2 regions of the Paraburkholderia sp. RL17-383-BIF-A genome follow, and region 1 is predicted to be linked to the other one. Evidence: riboswitches for the same ligand, from Rfam matches in the RefSeq annotation. Region 1 holds a riboswitch; the other holds the start of a gene.
What was found. Region 1 has a riboswitch for glycine ahead of gcvT (glycine cleavage system aminomethyltransferase GcvT). Riboswitches for the same ligand answer to the same signal wherever they lie in the genome.

Region 1 (8,137 bases):
TGCGGATGAAACCCTTGTCCGTCGAGCCGACCTGTTCCTGGATCATGCCGAAGCAGTCGTCCGAATCCATGATCGAGAACTGCGGCTTCAGGCCGACGTGTTCCGCTTCCTGCCGCAGAATCTGCACGCCGAGCGAGTGGAAGGTGCAGACCGTCAACTGATTGACGGGCACTTTGCGGCCTTCCTTGCCGGGCGTGGTGAGCGTCTTGCCTTCGAGCAGCTTGCCCACGCGCTCGCGCATTTCCAGCGCGGCCTTGTTCGTGAACGTGACGGCGGCGATGTGGCGCGGCTCGAAGCCCTTGGCCTCGATCAGATGCGCGATTTTCTGCGTGATCACGCGCGTCTTGCCGCTGCCTGCGCCGGCGAGCACGAGACACGGACCGTCGAGATAACGGACCGCTTCATTTTGAGCGGGGTTCAGGCCTGCGGACATCGTCTGTGGATGGGTGATGCGGTTAAAGCGGCGGTTGAGGGCGCGGTGGCGAAACGCCGGCCGAAGGCCCGGGGGCATGCTGCGCGGCGCCGTGCCGGAACAGGCGCCCCGCACGGTGCGGAGGGTGTTCTGGCCCGCTTCGCAAACGCGCGAGAGGAGCGATGTTAACACGGATGTACGCAACCAATGCCCGCGCCCCATGACGGCGACCAGTACCACCACGACGCCGACGATCCACCTTCAGGACATGCCACAATTGCGGTGTTGCGCGCCGCCGCCACGGTGGCAAAGCGGCGCGCCGTTTTTGCAGGAAGACACGCATGTCCGCATCGCTGAAGATTGGATTGATGGGTTACGGTTTCGCCGGCGCGACCTTTCACGCGCCGGTAATCGCGCACTGCGGCCGCGCGAGCGTTGCGGCCATCGCCACGAGCCAGCCCGAGCGCGCGCTCGCCGACTATCCGCACACGAAGGTGGTGGCCGACCTCGACGCGCTGCTCGCGCTCGACGACATCGACTGCGTCGTGATCGCCACGCCGAACGACACGCACTTCGAGCTGGCGCGCCGCACGCTGGAAGCGGGCAAACACGTGGTGGTCGACAAGCCGGTCACGCTGAATGCCGCCGACGCCCGCACGCTGGCCAACATCGCACTCGCCCGCTGCAAGCTCTTCATGCCGTTTCACAATCGTCGCTGGGACGGTGATTTTCTGACCGTGCGCGATCTGCTCGCGAGCGGCGAATTGGGACGGATCACGCAATACGAATCGCATTTTGACCGTTTCCGGCCGGAGGTGCGGCAGCGTTGGCGTGAGGAAGCGTCGCGAGGCGGCGGTCTGCTGCTGGACCTGGGGCCGCATCTGGTCGACCAGGCGTTGGCCCTGTTCGGCACGCCGCAGAGCGTGTCGGCCACCGTGCGCACGCATCGCGACAATGCCAGCGCACCGGACTACGTGCATATCCAGCTCGGCTACAGTGAGTTCGAAGTGGTGTTGCACGCCAGCGCGTTGACCGCGCTGGTCGCGCCGCGCTTCTCGATCCACGGCACGCGCGGCAGCTATGTGAAAACCGGGCTCGACACGCAGGAAGATCAATTGAAAGCCGGCCTGCGGCCCGGCGACGAAGGCTTCGGCGCGGGCAATGCGGCCGGGTTGCTGCGCGTACTGGAAGGCGATCAGGAAGTCGAGCGCGAGCTGCCGACGCGTAATGGAGATTACGTTGGCTTCTATATCGCCGTGGCCGACGCCATCCAGAACGGCGTGAAGTTCCCGGTCAGCGCTCAGGACGCTGTGGACGTAATGACAATTATCGAACTCGCCGCCCGGAGTTCGGAAGAAGGCGTCCGGCTGCCGTTCGAGCGCGTTCGCTGAACTGTTTGCCCGCGCGTCGAAACGCCTTGTGTACCTAAAATGGCACTTGCCGCCTCCCGCGCGGGCCACGATCCTGACAGGCCCGAAAGGAACATAACGTTACAAATAAGAACGCGCCGCCGGTCAGCGCGCTCCGGCAGTCAGCCGTTGCTACCCAAGTAGCAAGACAAAACGACTATGACTTCCGGAGAGTTCATGCCCCGTACTATCCGCGCGCTCGCCGCGTGCGCCCTGCTCAGTTCGCTCGCCGCCTGTGTGGTGACGCCTCAACCCGCGCCGGCACCGCGCCCCAACCCGCAGCAGATCGCGGATCAGCGCCTGCGCCAGGTCGACGGCCGCATCGAGAATCTCAGCCGCCGTATCGACAATCGCGTGAATCAGGGCTACTACCCGCCCCCGCAAGGCGGCGCGCTGCACCATCGCCTCGACGTGATCCGTCAGGAAGCGCATGACATGGCCGCGCAACACGGCGGTGGCCTGTCCAGCGACGAACAGCGCGTGCTGAATCAGGAACTGGACAACGCGGCACACGCCATCGGCGAATAATCGCGCGCTCAGGCGCCGAAGCAGTGCAAGCGCGGGCATCGCGTCCCGCGCTTTTTTGGCGAGGGCAAGACGCCGCGTCAACCGCCGTGCCGCTCGCGGGCCCAGATTTGACAAGCCCCCGGCCCTCGCGTACATTCGCCGCACGCGTCGGGAGAGCGCGCTGGCCGCAGGAAACCGCAGGCCGCGCCGCCGAAGGGGCACACCCGCAAACTCTCAGGCAAAAGGACCGACCGCGTCGAAGAACCCGCGTTGAACCAAGCTCAGCGCACAGGTTTTTCGCACTCTGGAGAGCGGCAGTAGCCGTCTGCGTCGTTATAAATCGAGCGGATCTGGCAGGCTGCCCACCGAAGGGGCGCGCGTTTCACCGTGACGAATTCACATTCTCACGGCAACGCAATCTCTCAGGTATCGAGGACAGAGGGGCCATGCAACGCATCGCTCGCAGCTAAAAGGCCGCGAGGCGTAGCGCCGCATGGCCTTTTTTGTTTCGCGAGATGCCCGAGGCCCCATGACCGAACTCAAACACACCCCGCTCAACGCCACCCATCGTGCGCTCAATGCCCGCATGGTCGATTTTGGCGGCTGGGACATGCCCGTCAACTACGGCTCGCAAATCGACGAACACCGCGCCGTGCGTACCGACGCCGGCATGTTCGACGTCTCGCACATGTGCGTCGTCGATTTCACCGGCGAGCGCGTGCGCGCCTTCTTCGAATATGCGCTGGCCAATAACGTCGCCAAGCTGCAAACGCCCGGCCGCGCGCTGTACTCCTGTCTGTTGAACCCGAACGGCGGCGTGATCGACGACCTGATCGTCTATTACTTCGGCGAAGATCACTTCCGCGTGGTCGTCAACGCCGGCACCGCCGACAAAGACATCGCCTGGTTCGGCCAGCTCAACGCCGAAGGCAGCTTCGGCCTGACCATCACGCCGCGCCGCGACTACGCGATCGTCGCCGTGCAAGGCCCGAATGCTCGCGAAAAAGTCTGGCAAACCGTGCCGGCCGCGCGCGCCGCCACCGAAGCGCTGAAGCCGTTCAACGCCGCCCGCATCGAAGACACGCCGTTCGGCGAATTGACCGTAGCCCGCACGGGGTATACCGGCGAAGACGGCTTCGAAATCATCGTCCCCGCAGATCACGTCGAAGCGCTGTGGAACGCGCTGCAAGCGCAAGGCGTGCGCCCGGCCGGACTCGGCGCGCGCGACACGCTGCGCCTCGAAGCCGGCATGAACCTGTACGGCCAGGACATGGACGACAACGTCTCGCCGCTCGACGCCGGCCTCGCCTGGACGGTCGACCTCACCTCGCCGCGCGACTTCGTCGGCAAGGGCAAGCTGGAAGCGGACGGTTCGCAGGCCGCGTTCGTCGGCCTGATCCTGCTGAAGGACAACGGCAAGGCAGCAGGCGTGCTGCGTGCTCATCAGAAAGTCGTCACGCCGCAAGGCGAAGGCGAAATCACCAGCGGCACGTTTTCCCCGACCATGCAGGAATCGATCGCCTTTGCGCGCGTGCCGAAAGGCGTGCAGCCGGGCGACACCGTTCACGTTCAAATTCGTGACAAGAACGTTCCCGCAAGCGTGGTAAAACTGCCGTTCGTGCGCAACGGCAAAGTGCTCGCGGTTTAAGCAAGCCGGCGCGTGCGCAAACCTTCACAAGAAAACGCCGGGCCGCCCCAAGTTTTCTTGTTCCCCCTCGGGGGAACCTGGCGCGAAGCGACAGGTTTGGGGGCCCTTTAAGTCATTACCGAATCACACCGCATAGGAGCATCCGATGAGCATCCCGGCCGATCTAAAATACACCGAATCGCACGAATGGGTCCGTACCGAAGCGGACGGCACGCTGACGGTCGGCATCACCGACCACGCGCAGGAAGCGCTCGGCGATATCGTCTTCTTCGAAGTCCAGGAACTGGGCAAAACCGTGACCGCTGGCGACACCGTCGCCGTGATCGAATCGGTGAAAGCCGCTTCCGATATCTATGCGCCGGTCTCGGGCGAAATCATCGAAGCGAACACGGCCGTGGCCGACACCCCGGACTCGGTCAACACCTCGCCGTACGAAAGCTGGCTCTTCAAGATCAAGCCGGCCGCGGACGCCACGCAAGACCGTCTGATCGACGCCGACGCGTACAGCAAGTCGATCGGCGCCTGATTCACCTTTACGTTTAACCCGATTGGTGCGGCGCGTCCCTCGCGCAGAGATAGCCGCACCGCCAGGAACACCCATGAAGCTCGAACACCCGGATCGTCTGATGAACCGCACTCCTCTCTCGCTCGCCGCGCTCGAAGTGCATGACGCCTTCGCCGAACGGCACATCGGCCCGGATGCGGCCGACCAGCACGCGATGCTCGAAGCCCTCGGCTTCGCGTCGCGCGCCGCGCTGATCGACGCCGTCATTCCGAAGACGATCCGCCGCACCGAAACGCTGCCGCTCGGCCCCTTCGCGCAACCGAAAAGCGAAGCCGAAGCGCTCGCCGCGCTGCGTGAACTCGCGGACAAGAACCAGGTGTTCCGCTCGTACATTGGGCAGGGCTATTACAACGCGCACACGCCGACGGTGATCCTGCGTAACGTGCTGGAAAATCCGGCGTGGTACACCGCGTACACGCCGTATCAGCCGGAAATCTCGCAAGGCCGTCTGGAAGCGCTGCTGAACTTCCAGCAGATGATCGTCGACTTGACGGGTCTGGCGATCTCGAATGCGTCGTTGCTCGACGAAGCAACCGCCGCCGCTGAAGCGATGACGCTGCTGCAGCGCATCGGCAAGCCGAAGTCGAACGTGTTCTTCGTGGCCGACGACGTGCTGCCGCAAACCATCGAAGTGGTGAAGACTCGTGCCACGCCGGTCGGCATCGAAGTGAAAGTGGGCCCGGCTGCGGAGGCGGCGAACGCGAATGCGTTCGGCGTGCTGCTGCAATACCCGGGCGTGAACGGCGACGTGCGCGACTATCGCGCGCTCGCCGAAGCGATCCATGCAGCGGGCGGCCACGTGGTGGTCGCCGCCGACCTGCTCGCGCTGACCGTGCTCACGCCGCCGGGCGAATGGGGCGCGGACGTGGCCGTGGGCAATACGCAGCGCTTTGGCGTGCCGGTCGGCTTCGGCGGCCCGCATGCGGCTTACCTCGCTGTGCGCGACGAATTCAAGCGCCAGATGCCGGGCCGCCTCGTCGGCGTGACCGTCGACGCACAAGGCAACCCCGCGCTGCGTCTCGCGCTGCAAACGCGCGAACAACATATCCGTCGCGAGAAAGCCACCTCGAACGTGTGTACCGCGCAAGCGCTGCTCGCGATCATGGCCAGCATGTACGCCGTCTATCACGGCCCGCACGGCCTGAAGACGATCGCGCTGCGCGTGAACCGGATCGCCGCGTTGCTGGCCGAAGGTGCGAAGCAACTCGGCTATACGCTCGTCAACGAAACGTTCTTCGACACGCTCACCTTCGAAACCGGCGTACGCACGCAAGCGCTGCACGACGCAGCGATTGCGAAGCGCATCAACCTGCGCCGCGTGAGCGACACGCAAGTCGGCCTGTCGATCGACGAAACCACGTCGCGCCGCGATCTGGCCGATCTGCTCGAAGTGTTCGCGCAAGCCGCGGGCGCGAAAGACATTCCGCAAGTCGACACGCTCGACGCAAAACTGGCCGCATCGAACACCGCATCCGTGCCGGCCGCGCTCGAACGCACCAGCGCGTACCTCACGCACCACGTGTTCAACCGTCATCATTCGGAAACGGAAATGCTGCGCTATCTGCGCAGCCTGTCCGACAAGGATCTCGCGCTCGACCGCTCGATGATCCCGCTCGGTTCGTGCACGATGAAGCTGAACGCGACTTCGGAAATGCTGCCGGTCACGTGGCCGGAATTCGGCCAGATCCATCCGTTCGCACCGGCTGAGCAAACCGTCGGCTACCGCGAAATGATCGATCAGCTCGAAGAAATGCTGGTCGCGGCCACCGGCTACGCGGCCGTATCGCTGCAACCGAACGCCGGCTCGCAAGGTGAGTACGCGGGCCTCCTGATCATCCACGCCTACCACGCCTCGCGCGGCGAAGCCCATCGCAATGTCTGCCTGATTCCCGCTTCGGCGCACGGCACCAACCCGGCGTCGGCACAGATGGCCGGCATGCAGGTAGTCGTGGTTGCCTGCGACGCGCAAGGCAACGTCGATATCGAAGACCTGAAGAAGAAGGCCGATCAGCACGCCGACAAACTCGCGGCGATCATGATCACGTACCCGTCCACGCACGGCGTGTTCGAGCAGAACGTGCGTGAAATCTGCGAGATCGTGCACGCGCACGGCGGCCAGGTCTATGTGGACGGCGCGAACATGAACGCCATGGTCGGCCTCACCGCGCCGGGCCAGTTCGGCGGCGACGTCTCGCACCTGAACCTGCACAAGACGTTCTGCATTCCGCACGGCGGCGGCGGACCGGGCGTCGGTCCGGTCGCAGTCGGCGCGCACCTCGCGCAGTTCCTGCCGAACCAGATCTCGTCGGGCTATGAACGCGCGCCGAACGGCATTGGCGCAGTGTCCGGCGCACCGTACGGCTCGGCGTCGATCCTGCCGATCTCGTGGATGTATATCGCGATGATGGGCGCGAAGAACCTCACCGCCGCGACCGAAACCGCGATCCTCAACGCGAACTACGTCGCGAAGAAACTCGCGCCGCACTATCCGGTGCTGTATTCGGGCCCGGGCGGACTGGTCGCGCACGAGTGCATTCTCGATCTGCGTCCGATCAAGGAAACCAGCGGCATCACCGTCGACGACGTCGCCAAGCGTCTCGCCGACTACGGCTTCCATGCGCCGACCATGAGCTTCCCGGTGCCGGGCACGCTGATGGTCGAGCCGACCGAATCGGAATCGAAGGAAGAACTCGACCGTTTCATCGAAGCGATGATCGCGATCCGCGAGGAAATCCGCGCGGTCGAAGATGGCCGCTCGGACCGCGAGGACAATCCGCTCAAGCACGCGCCACACACGGCGGCGGTGGTCATCGCGAATGACTGGAAGCACGCGTATGCGCGCGAAACCGCAGCGTATCCGCTGCCCACGCTGATCGCGAAGAAGTATTGGCCGCCGGTCGGCCGCGCGGACAACGTGTACGGCGACCGCAATCTGTTCTGCTCCTGCGTGCCGATCGCCGACTACGAGTAAGCGGACCGCTGCCGCGCAGCGCCCGCTGTCTCGAAAAGAGGCGGCAGGGCGCTGTGCGGTTCTCTCCTGAGTTCTCTGTCGCTCCTGGCCGCAAACGGCTAACATCACACACCGAATCAGCCTAACGAGGAGTTTCGCATGGCGCGAAAGGTGCGATCGATGCAAAGCCGGACCGAACCAGGGCGAGCCCCCACGTGGCGGCAAACCTGCACACTGTTGCTGGCAGGCGCGGCAGTGCTGCTGCCGCTGGCGCAAGCGCAGGCCGCGATGAATTTCTGTGCGGCGCCCGCGTTGCAAACCAGTGAACGCACGAACGCCGATCCGGGCGTGAAAGCGCTGGTGAGCAACGTGCAGGCTCATCTGAACGACCAGCCGCATGCGCTGGCGAAACTGCATACCGAAGGCACGCTGCCGCACGAAGGCATTTACGACCAGAGCGTCGAAGCGGAGCAGGATCTCGATCTGATGCGCGACGCCGCGCTCGCCTGGCGCGCCACCAGCGACGACCGGTATCTGAAGCTCGTCGACCGCCTGCTGTTCGCGTGGGTCACGACGTATCAACCAAGCTTCAATCCCATCGACGAAACCCGCTTCGAAGGGCTGATTCTCGCGTACGACATGACAG
Region 2 (8,137 bases), on a different contig from region 1:
CAGGCGCGTCACGTCTTCGAGTGCAGCGGTGCGTTGCTGGTCGCGCTGCAACTCGCCATGCAGCGTGATACGGCCGCGCGAGACTTGGACCTTCACGGCATGCTCGGGAACCGCGGCGTCCCAGGCGAGACGCCGCGTCGCTTCCATGGCGATCTGTGCGTCGCTCAGGCGTGTGTTGTGTGCCTTGGTTTTTGCGGTGCGGGCGTGCGGCATGGGTTCTCCACCGGAGTAACACGGATAGAAGAACACTAGCAGAAATGGAGCATCTGCCATTGGACGACGGCGGCGATTTCACGCCACAGCCGCCGCCCAAACTCCCGCAGCACGGGGAGTTCAAATCTGGGGACGGCTGTGATGTCGAGCCACCGCCGTTAGCGAAACCGCCGCATCACGCCTACTGAATCGCGCCCGCGAGTGCCTGGGCGGTTGCGGCCGACAAGGTCCAGCCCAAATGTCCGTGCCCGGTGTTGTAGAACACGCCACGCCGTTTTCCACGGCCCACCTTGGGCAGCATGCTCGGCAGCATCGGCCGCAAGCCCGCCCACGGAATCACGCGCGAGGTCGATACCTCGGGGAAATACCGCCGCGTCCAGTCCACTAGCGGTGCAATCCGGTCCGAACGGATATCCCGGTTGAAGCCGTTGATCTCCGCCGTGCCGGCCACGCGAAAGCGATCCACGCCCAGGCGGCTCGTCACGATCTTCGCGCTGTCGTCGAGCAGGCTCACCCAAGGGGCGCGCTGCTGGCTGATTTCGTCATCGAGACAAACAGTGATCGAATAGCCCTTCACCGGATAGATATTCACGTGGTCGCCGAGCATGGCTGCAAAATCGCGGCTCTTCACCCCGGCGCAGACGACGATCCGTTCGAACGCAAAGCGCTGCGATTCGCCTTCGAGATTGACCGCCAGTGTAAAACGGCCCTCGGCAGGCTGCTCGATCGAGGTGATCTCGGCATCGTAATGAAATTCGACGCCGTGCCGCACGCACGCCTGAGCAAGGCCGCGCGTGAACTTGTGAATATCGCCGGTCGAATCGGACGGCGTGAAGAATCCGCCGTAAAAATCGCCGTGCAGCGTGGGTTCGATGCCATGCAGCTCGCTCGCCGTCACCGGGCTGCGCTCGAGGCCGCCTTCGCGCAGCAATGCGTTCACCTTGCTGGCGGCATCGAATTCCTTGCGCGTCTTGTAGATATGCAGAATGCCGCGCCGTTCGAGATCGAAGTCGATGCCTTCGGTTTCGGCAATCGAAAACAGATGCTCGCGCGCGGCGATCGCGAGCCGCACGGTTTCGACGGTGTTCGCCCGATAGTGCGGAATCTGCCGCAGGAATTCGCCCATCCACGAGTACTTGTGCCAGGTGGGTGTGGGATTGAGCAACAGCGGGGCGTCGCGCGTGAGCATCCAGCGCAGGCCTTTCATGACGGTGGCCGCGCTGTTCCAGACTTCGGCATTGCTGGCGGACAACTGCCCGCCGTTGGCGAACGAGGTCTCCATCGCCGCATAGCGGTGGCGTTCGAAAACGGTGACGTGGTGGCCGCGCTGGGCGAGGGCGTGAGCGGTCGTGACGCCGGTAATGCCGGCGCCGATAATGGCGATTCGTGACATGTCATGGTCCAGAGTAGTTGAGCATCACCGGTGTCGATTTCATGTCGAAACCGGCGTCGATGCCCCATCTGTCCATGTACCTGAGAGTTTCTTCCCCGCGGCGGCCGGCCCGTCATGAGTGATGAGCCGTGCGCGGAGAATCCCCTTCGGTGGGCGCACGCGGTATGCCGGTGCGCCGCTCTCCAGATGTTCCTGCTGCGCGGTCCTTTTGCCTGAGAGTTTCCGGGGCGGTTGCTCCGTCGGCGTCGTCCGAATTTCTGACGATCTCTCCCGCGCTGCATTGCAGAACGGCTCGACGATACCGTTCAAAATAATTCGCCGCAAGTGTTTCGTGCGAGTCACCGCGCAAGAAGTGGCCAGAAGCGCCGCAATTGAACATGAATGCGGCTCATACGCCAATGCGAATTTCTCAAGCCGGCCGCGAAGCTGAAATCGGCGGCATCGGCTATATTTGGCGGCACTGTCCGACTTTCATTCGCCAAGGAGAATGCCGTGCCCGCCCTCACAACGCTGCTCGCCTTCGGTCTGGTCTCGCTCGGCATGGTGCTCACGCCCGGGCCGAACATGATCTACCTGATCTCGCGATCGCTCTGTCAGGGGCGTCGCGCGGGCCTCGTTTCTCTTGGCGGCGTCGCGCTCGGCTACGTGTTCTACATGTTCTGCGCGGCGTTCGGCATTACCGCGCTGCTGCTGACGGTGCCCTACGCGTACGACGCATTGCGTTTCGGCGGCGCGCTCTATCTGTTGTATCTGGCCTGGCAAGCGGTCAAACCGGGCGGCCGTTCGCCGTTCCAGGTGCGCGACCTGCCGCACGACAGCCGCAGCAAGCTCTTCACCATGGGGCTCGTCACCAACCTCGCGAATCCGAAGATCGCGGTGATGTACCTGTCGCTGCTGCCGCAGTTCATTTCGCCGGGGCACGGCAGCGTGCTCGCGCAGTCGATCGCGCTCGGCTGCGTGCAGATCGTCATCAGCGTGACGGTCAATGCGCTGATCGCGAGCATGGCGGGCTCGATTGCCGTGTTTCTCGCCGGGCGGCCGGTGTGGTTGCTGGTGCAGCGCTGGTTGATGGGCACCGTGCTCGCCGGACTTGCGGTCCGCATTGCGCTCGATTCGCGCCGTTGAGCGCATCTTGCATCTCTCATCTCGAACACAAAGGCATGCTCATGTCCGACTTTCCCATCGACAACCCGTTTCTCGAATCGCTCGGCGTTCGCCTGACGCAATGGCGCGACGGTTACGCGGAACTGGTCATGCCGATCGATGCCAGCAAGCTCAATCGCCAGGGCGTGCTGCAAGGCGGCGCGATCGCGACGCTGCTCGATGCGTCGGCGGGTTATGCGGGCATCTTCGCGCCGAGCGGCGACCCGGCCCGGCATGCGTTCACGCTGTCGCTGACCACCAACTATCTCGACAAGGGACTCGGTGAACTGGTCACCGCCAAGGGTTTTCTGGAGCGCGCGGGCCGCTCGATTTTTTTCTCGCGCAGCGAGGCGTGGGTGGACGGCAAGCTGCTGATCGCCAGCGCGCAGGGCACGTTCAAATATTCGAAGACCGCGTGAGGCGCACAGGCCGGGCCCGCGCTTCGCTCATAGCGCCTTGTACATGATGGTGGTCGAGTCGAACTCATGGGTGTGCGTGCCACGCGCGTATCCCGGGATCACACCTGCTGTCCGATAACCCAGTGCGCTATAGAGCGGCTCGGCGTGGTCGCCGGTGCGGGTGTCGAGCGTGAGCAGGCTGCGCTGCAATCCATGCGCATGGCGTTCGAGTTCCGTCATCAGCGCCCGCGCAATGCCCTGACGGCGGAACGCCGGATGGACCAGCAGTTTGCGCACCTCGGCGCGATGCCGCTGATTCGGCATCGTGTCGTAATCCAGTTGCACGGTGCCCGCAATCGCTTCGCCCTGACGCGCGACCAGCAGCACGAGGCCGCCGGCACGCAACGAAGGCAGCACTTTGCCGCGCCAGAACGCCTCGCACTCGTCGGCGCCACACGGCATCACGAAGCCGACGCTGGCCCCGTCATGCACGCAGGCGCCCAGCAGCGCGCCGAGTTCAGGGAGATGACGCACGAGGTCGTCGGCGGAGAAAGGGGTGAGGGTGGTCGCGCTCATGCTGGCTCACACGATGAACAGAAGATAGCGGGCCGCGCGGTGCGCGGGCGTCACGAAAGCGCTGGGGCCGAACAGTTGGTAGCGCAGGCAGTCGCCGGGTTGCAGGTTGTGGCGCTGGCCGTCCACGGTGATCTGCAACTGCCCTTCCAGCAGGATCAGATGATGTTCGAGGCCGGGCCGTGGCGACGCGTCGTAGGTAATGCGCACGCCGGCGTCGAGTTCGCATTCCAGCGCCTCGCCGCTCAACGCCTGCGCGGGTGGCGACACGGAACGCCGCCGGAAGCCGATGCTGGCGTCGGTCCAGAGCGGCTGGGCGTCGCGCGGCACGAGCGGCGCGAAGTCCTCCTCGACCATGTGCATGAGGCGCGACATGGGCAGGCCGTAAGCCACGCAGAGTTTGCCGAGCACGCTCGCCGTGGGGCTGACGGCGGCGTTTTCGAGGCGCGAGAGGGTTGCGCGACTCACGCCGCTCAGTTTCGCGAGATCGTCGAGCGACCAGTTACGCTCGGCGCGCAGCGCCCGCAGCCGCTGGGCGATACGGCGGTCGATGGCGTTGTCGTCGGAGAGTGGGGTTTCCATATTCGGGAAAATATCTCGAATATGGAAATCGGTCAATGAGGACAAAAATCGGATCTGTCCGGCTGACGCGGACCAACCGTCCGATAGCCGGCCAGGAGCGCGACTTACTCGTGCCTTGTCATACGCAGCATCGACGTGTCGTAACCCAGCGCGCGGACCCGCTCGATCAGCGCGTCTTTCACGCTCGCAGCCGGCGTGGCCTCACGCGTGAGGATCCACAGATAACGTCCGCTCGGCTCGCCGACGATCGACCAGCTATAGTCGTCCGCGTGATCTAGCACCCAGTAGTCGCCGAAGAAGAATGGGCCGAAGAACGACACCTTCAACTTGGCATTGCCCGAATCGGCGACCACCTTCGCGCGGCCCTTCGCGACGTCCAGCGGACCGTTCACCGCGCCTTGGTGGCAACTGTTGACCACGTCGATCAGGCCGTCGTCGCGCGTGGCGTACTCTGCGGTGACCGCTTCGCAATCGCGCTCAAAGCGGTTTTCATAGCGCGCCAGTTCATACCATCGGCCGAGATAGCGGCTGAGGTCCACGGGCTTCGCGGGCTCGGGCACGTGCGCGTTGCCGCTCTTGCCGGCCGGGCTGAGCGCGCACGCGCCAAGCAGGCAGACTGCGCCGACCACGAGTGAAATGGCGCTCAGGCGCAGGACCGGTTGACGGCGTAGGGGCATTGATCGACTCCATTAGCAAAGGATGTTCTGTGACAGCACGCCCCGTGCCAGACGGCCGCGCGCGCGCCCGGCCGTGGCGGAGATGGGTACACCTTCGCGGCCGTGGCCGTTTATCATAGTGCCCACCAACCAGAAAGCGCCGCCCGGCTGTGCAACGGTAAGGCAACATCCACGAGACCCGGCGGCTCATGCCGCGACATCATCCATGAATTCCACTCCCGACACTTCTTCCCGCCCTTCGATCCGCGCGTTGACCCTGCTTGAAGGACGCGTACTCGGCGTGCTCGTCGAAAAGCAGCACACGGTGCCGGACAGCTATCCGCTTTCGCTCAACGCGCTGACCTTGGGCTGCAATCAGAAGACCGGCCGCGCGCCGGTCATGAACGCCACCGAAGCCGAGGTGCTGACCGCCGTCGACGGCTTGAAACGGTTGAGCCTCGTGATGGAGGGCAGCAGCAGCCGCGTGCCGCGCTTCGAACACAACATGAACCGTGTGCTGGGTTTGCCGAGCCAGTCGGCGGCGCTGCTCACCACCTTGCTGCTGCGCGGCCCGCAAACCGCCGCCGAATTGCGGCTCAATAGCGCGCGTCTGCATGGTTTTGCCGATATCTCGTCGGTCGAGGCGTTTCTCGACGAACTCGCGGCCAACGACCCGCCACGGGTCGTGAAACTCGCGCGCACGCCGGGCGAGCGCGAGAACCGCTGGACACATTTGCTGTGCGGCGAAGTGAGTGCGAGCGAGCTGGCGCAGCCAGGCGCCGAAGACGACGCCGTGCCGCTGTCCGCGTTCGAGGCGGTCAAGGCCGAACAGAAGCGCCTTGCCGACGAAGTGAGCCGGTTGCAGGCCGTGGTGCGCCGCATGGCGGCGGAGTTGGGTATTGATGCCGGAGATCTGACGGCCGGCGAATGAGGCTTACGCGTCGCGGCTGCGCGGCGTATCCGCGGACAGCGTGCGTTGGGTGCGATAAAAGACGCGCGGCGGCACGTTGGGCGAGTCTTCGGCGAGCCGGTCGAGTTCGTCGCGGATCGCGCTGAGATAGTGGCCGTCACGCGCATCGGCGTCGCCGGCAAAGACCGCTTCGAGTCTGCGGCGCACCGCGCCATAGCGCGCGCCGGCGGCGCGATGCTTTTCGGCGCGTTCGGCGTAGCGCAGGAACGTTTGCAGCGCGGAGGCGACGGCGGCCGCCACGCTCACGAAGCCGATAAAAATCTTCAGTTCCGGCGAGACGGCTGACGCGTGCAGGGACGCAAACACAGCCGTTCCCACGAAGGCGGTCAACGCGGTGGCAAGCCAGCCGACCTGGCGGTCACGCGCCGATAGCAGATCCGCCATGTCGTAGTGGCTCATCTGGGATTCGCGCGCACGGCGAATCCACTTCAGCAGAAGCTGGTTTTCGTCGACCGGAGGCTCGTAGGCAGGCAGGTTCTTCATGTCGCTCGTCAGGGCAGTTCGATTGCGCAAGCTTAGCGCATGCGCCTGACGACACTGTGCCACATGAAGACGGCGAGCCTCACCAGGAGGCCGGCTGGCCGTGGTTATGCCGCTGCCGCTATCTCCGTCTGCCGCGCCACTCCGAAGCGCTCGTTATGCGCGTTGCCATTCAGGTAGAAGTCACCAATCGCGGCCTCGCGAATGATCGCCGGATTGTGCGACGCCAGCACGCGCGCATTGCGCCAGTAGCGATCGAAGCGGCGCGTCTCGCTGGTGGCCGATGCGCCGCCCACTTCGAACAGCAGCGTCGCCGCTTGCAAGGTCTGCTCGATGACGATCTGCTGCGCCTGGAAAGTCTGGATGTCGAGGTGAATGTAAGTCTGTTCGTCGGCACGGCCTTCCTCGCGCGCGACGGAGACTTCATCGATGGCGCGCGCGAGCGACGTGTTGATGCTTTGCGTCGAATAAGCGAGGCTCGCAAGCCGGCCGACCACGCGCTGCACGAGCGGATTGTCGCGCGGACTCGACGCGCCCGGCACGCCGAAGGTTCGGGTTTTGGTCTGCGTGAACGCGACCGCATCGCGCAGCGCGGCGCGGCTGATGCCCGCGAGGTTCGCGACATGCAGCGCCTGATAGTAAGCCGTGAGCAGGCTGTTGCGACGCGGTTCGGCGGCGTTATAGCGGCGGTAGAGGTTATCGAGCGAGACCGGCACCTGCGTGAAGCGCGCCGTGCCGCTGCCGGTGAGGCGCTGCCCGAAGCCGTCCCAATCGTCGATACGTTCGAGGCCCGGCGCGTCGGATTCCACGAGCACGCGCAGGTCGCTCGAACCGTCGTGCGCGGTGACGTCGACCCAGTCGGCGTAGAGCGTGCCGGTGGTGTAGTACTTCTCGCCGTCGAGATGCCATGCGCCATTGGTCTGCGTCAGGCGCACGCTGTTGTTGGTGACGCCCGTGCGCTCGGACACCGCGCCGCCGACAATCTGACCTTGCGCCACCCGCGTAAGCCAACGCTCACGCAGCGATTCGTCGCCGTTTTCCAGCAGCGCTTCGATAAAGCCGCCATGCACGCGCAGGATTTGCGGCAGATTCGAGTCCGCCTCGCCGAGACGCGTGACCAGCGCGAAGAATTGCGTGAGCGAGATGCCTTCGCCGCCGTATTTTTTGGGCACGCGCAGCCGCGTGTAGCCCGCTTCACGCAGCCATTCCACCGGCGCGTAAGCGAGTTCGCGCTGTTGCTCGCGCTCGACCGCGCCTTCCGCGATACGGGCGAAGACGGGAGCGAAGCGGCGCGTCAGCGGATCGTCGCCGAAGAGTTGTGCGGCATCGGCGATGCTGTGGTCAGCGTGGGTTGGCGATTCGACTGCGGACATGGGTTCTCCGAAACGAGGCGCGCGTGAGGCGCAATCAGAGAACGGTAAGGGACGGGGCGGGTGCGAGCAACGAAGTATTTGGCCGATTCTTAGCAGCGGGAGTGAAATGCCTGCCGGGCAGCGCCTGGAATCGGCGGAGAACGCGCCTATTGCAATCCCGCCACCGCGCGCCTGCGCGCCAGCAATCGCACGGCGAGCAGGCACACGCCCATCACCGTCAGCGACAACACCGTCGTCATGGTGCCCAGCGCGTAGATCACTGGTGTGGTCACCGACGTGGTGAGACCCTGAAGCTCGAGCGGCAAGGTGTTCTGATCGCCGATCGCCTGCGAGGTGCGGGCAATCTCGTCCCATGA

Region 2: linked by a shared signal. The riboswitch ahead of P0D71_RS17080 (D-amino acid dehydrogenase) and the one ahead of gcvT (glycine cleavage system aminomethyltransferase GcvT) in region 1 are both predicted to bind glycine.

What each region holds. Positions count from the first base shown of each region.
Region 1 covers NZ_JARESR010000004.1:122,208-130,344, reverse strand. The annotation lists gene P0D71_RS06275 (UvrD-helicase domain-containing protein) at 1-433, opposite strand, end outside; gene P0D71_RS06270 (oxidoreductase) at 754-1,803, shown strand; gene P0D71_RS06265 (YdgH/BhsA/McbA family protein) at 1,999-2,349, shown strand; glycine riboswitch at 2,497-2,579, shown strand; glycine riboswitch at 2,623-2,777, shown strand; gene gcvT (glycine cleavage system aminomethyltransferase GcvT) at 2,858-3,976, shown strand; gene gcvH (glycine cleavage system protein GcvH) at 4,122-4,502, shown strand; gene gcvP (aminomethyl-transferring glycine dehydrogenase) at 4,576-7,512, shown strand; gene P0D71_RS06245 (alginate lyase family protein) at 7,672-8,137, shown strand, end outside.
Region 2 covers NZ_JARESR010000013.1:67,158-75,294, forward strand. The annotation lists gene P0D71_RS17075 (BON domain-containing protein) at 1-213, opposite strand, end outside; gene P0D71_RS17080 (D-amino acid dehydrogenase) at 395-1,606, opposite strand; glycine riboswitch at 1,797-1,889, opposite strand; gene P0D71_RS17085 (LysE family translocator) at 2,099-2,731, shown strand; gene P0D71_RS17090 (PaaI family thioesterase) at 2,773-3,168, shown strand; gene P0D71_RS17095 (GNAT family N-acetyltransferase) at 3,196-3,723, opposite strand; gene P0D71_RS17100 (helix-turn-helix domain-containing protein) at 3,730-4,302, opposite strand; gene P0D71_RS17105 (lipocalin family protein) at 4,407-4,979, opposite strand; gene P0D71_RS17110 (YceH family protein) at 5,185-5,889, shown strand; gene P0D71_RS17115 (SLATT domain-containing protein) at 5,893-6,411, opposite strand; gene P0D71_RS17120 (acyl-CoA dehydrogenase family protein) at 6,516-7,781, opposite strand; gene P0D71_RS17125 (ABC transporter permease) at 7,928-8,137, opposite strand, start outside.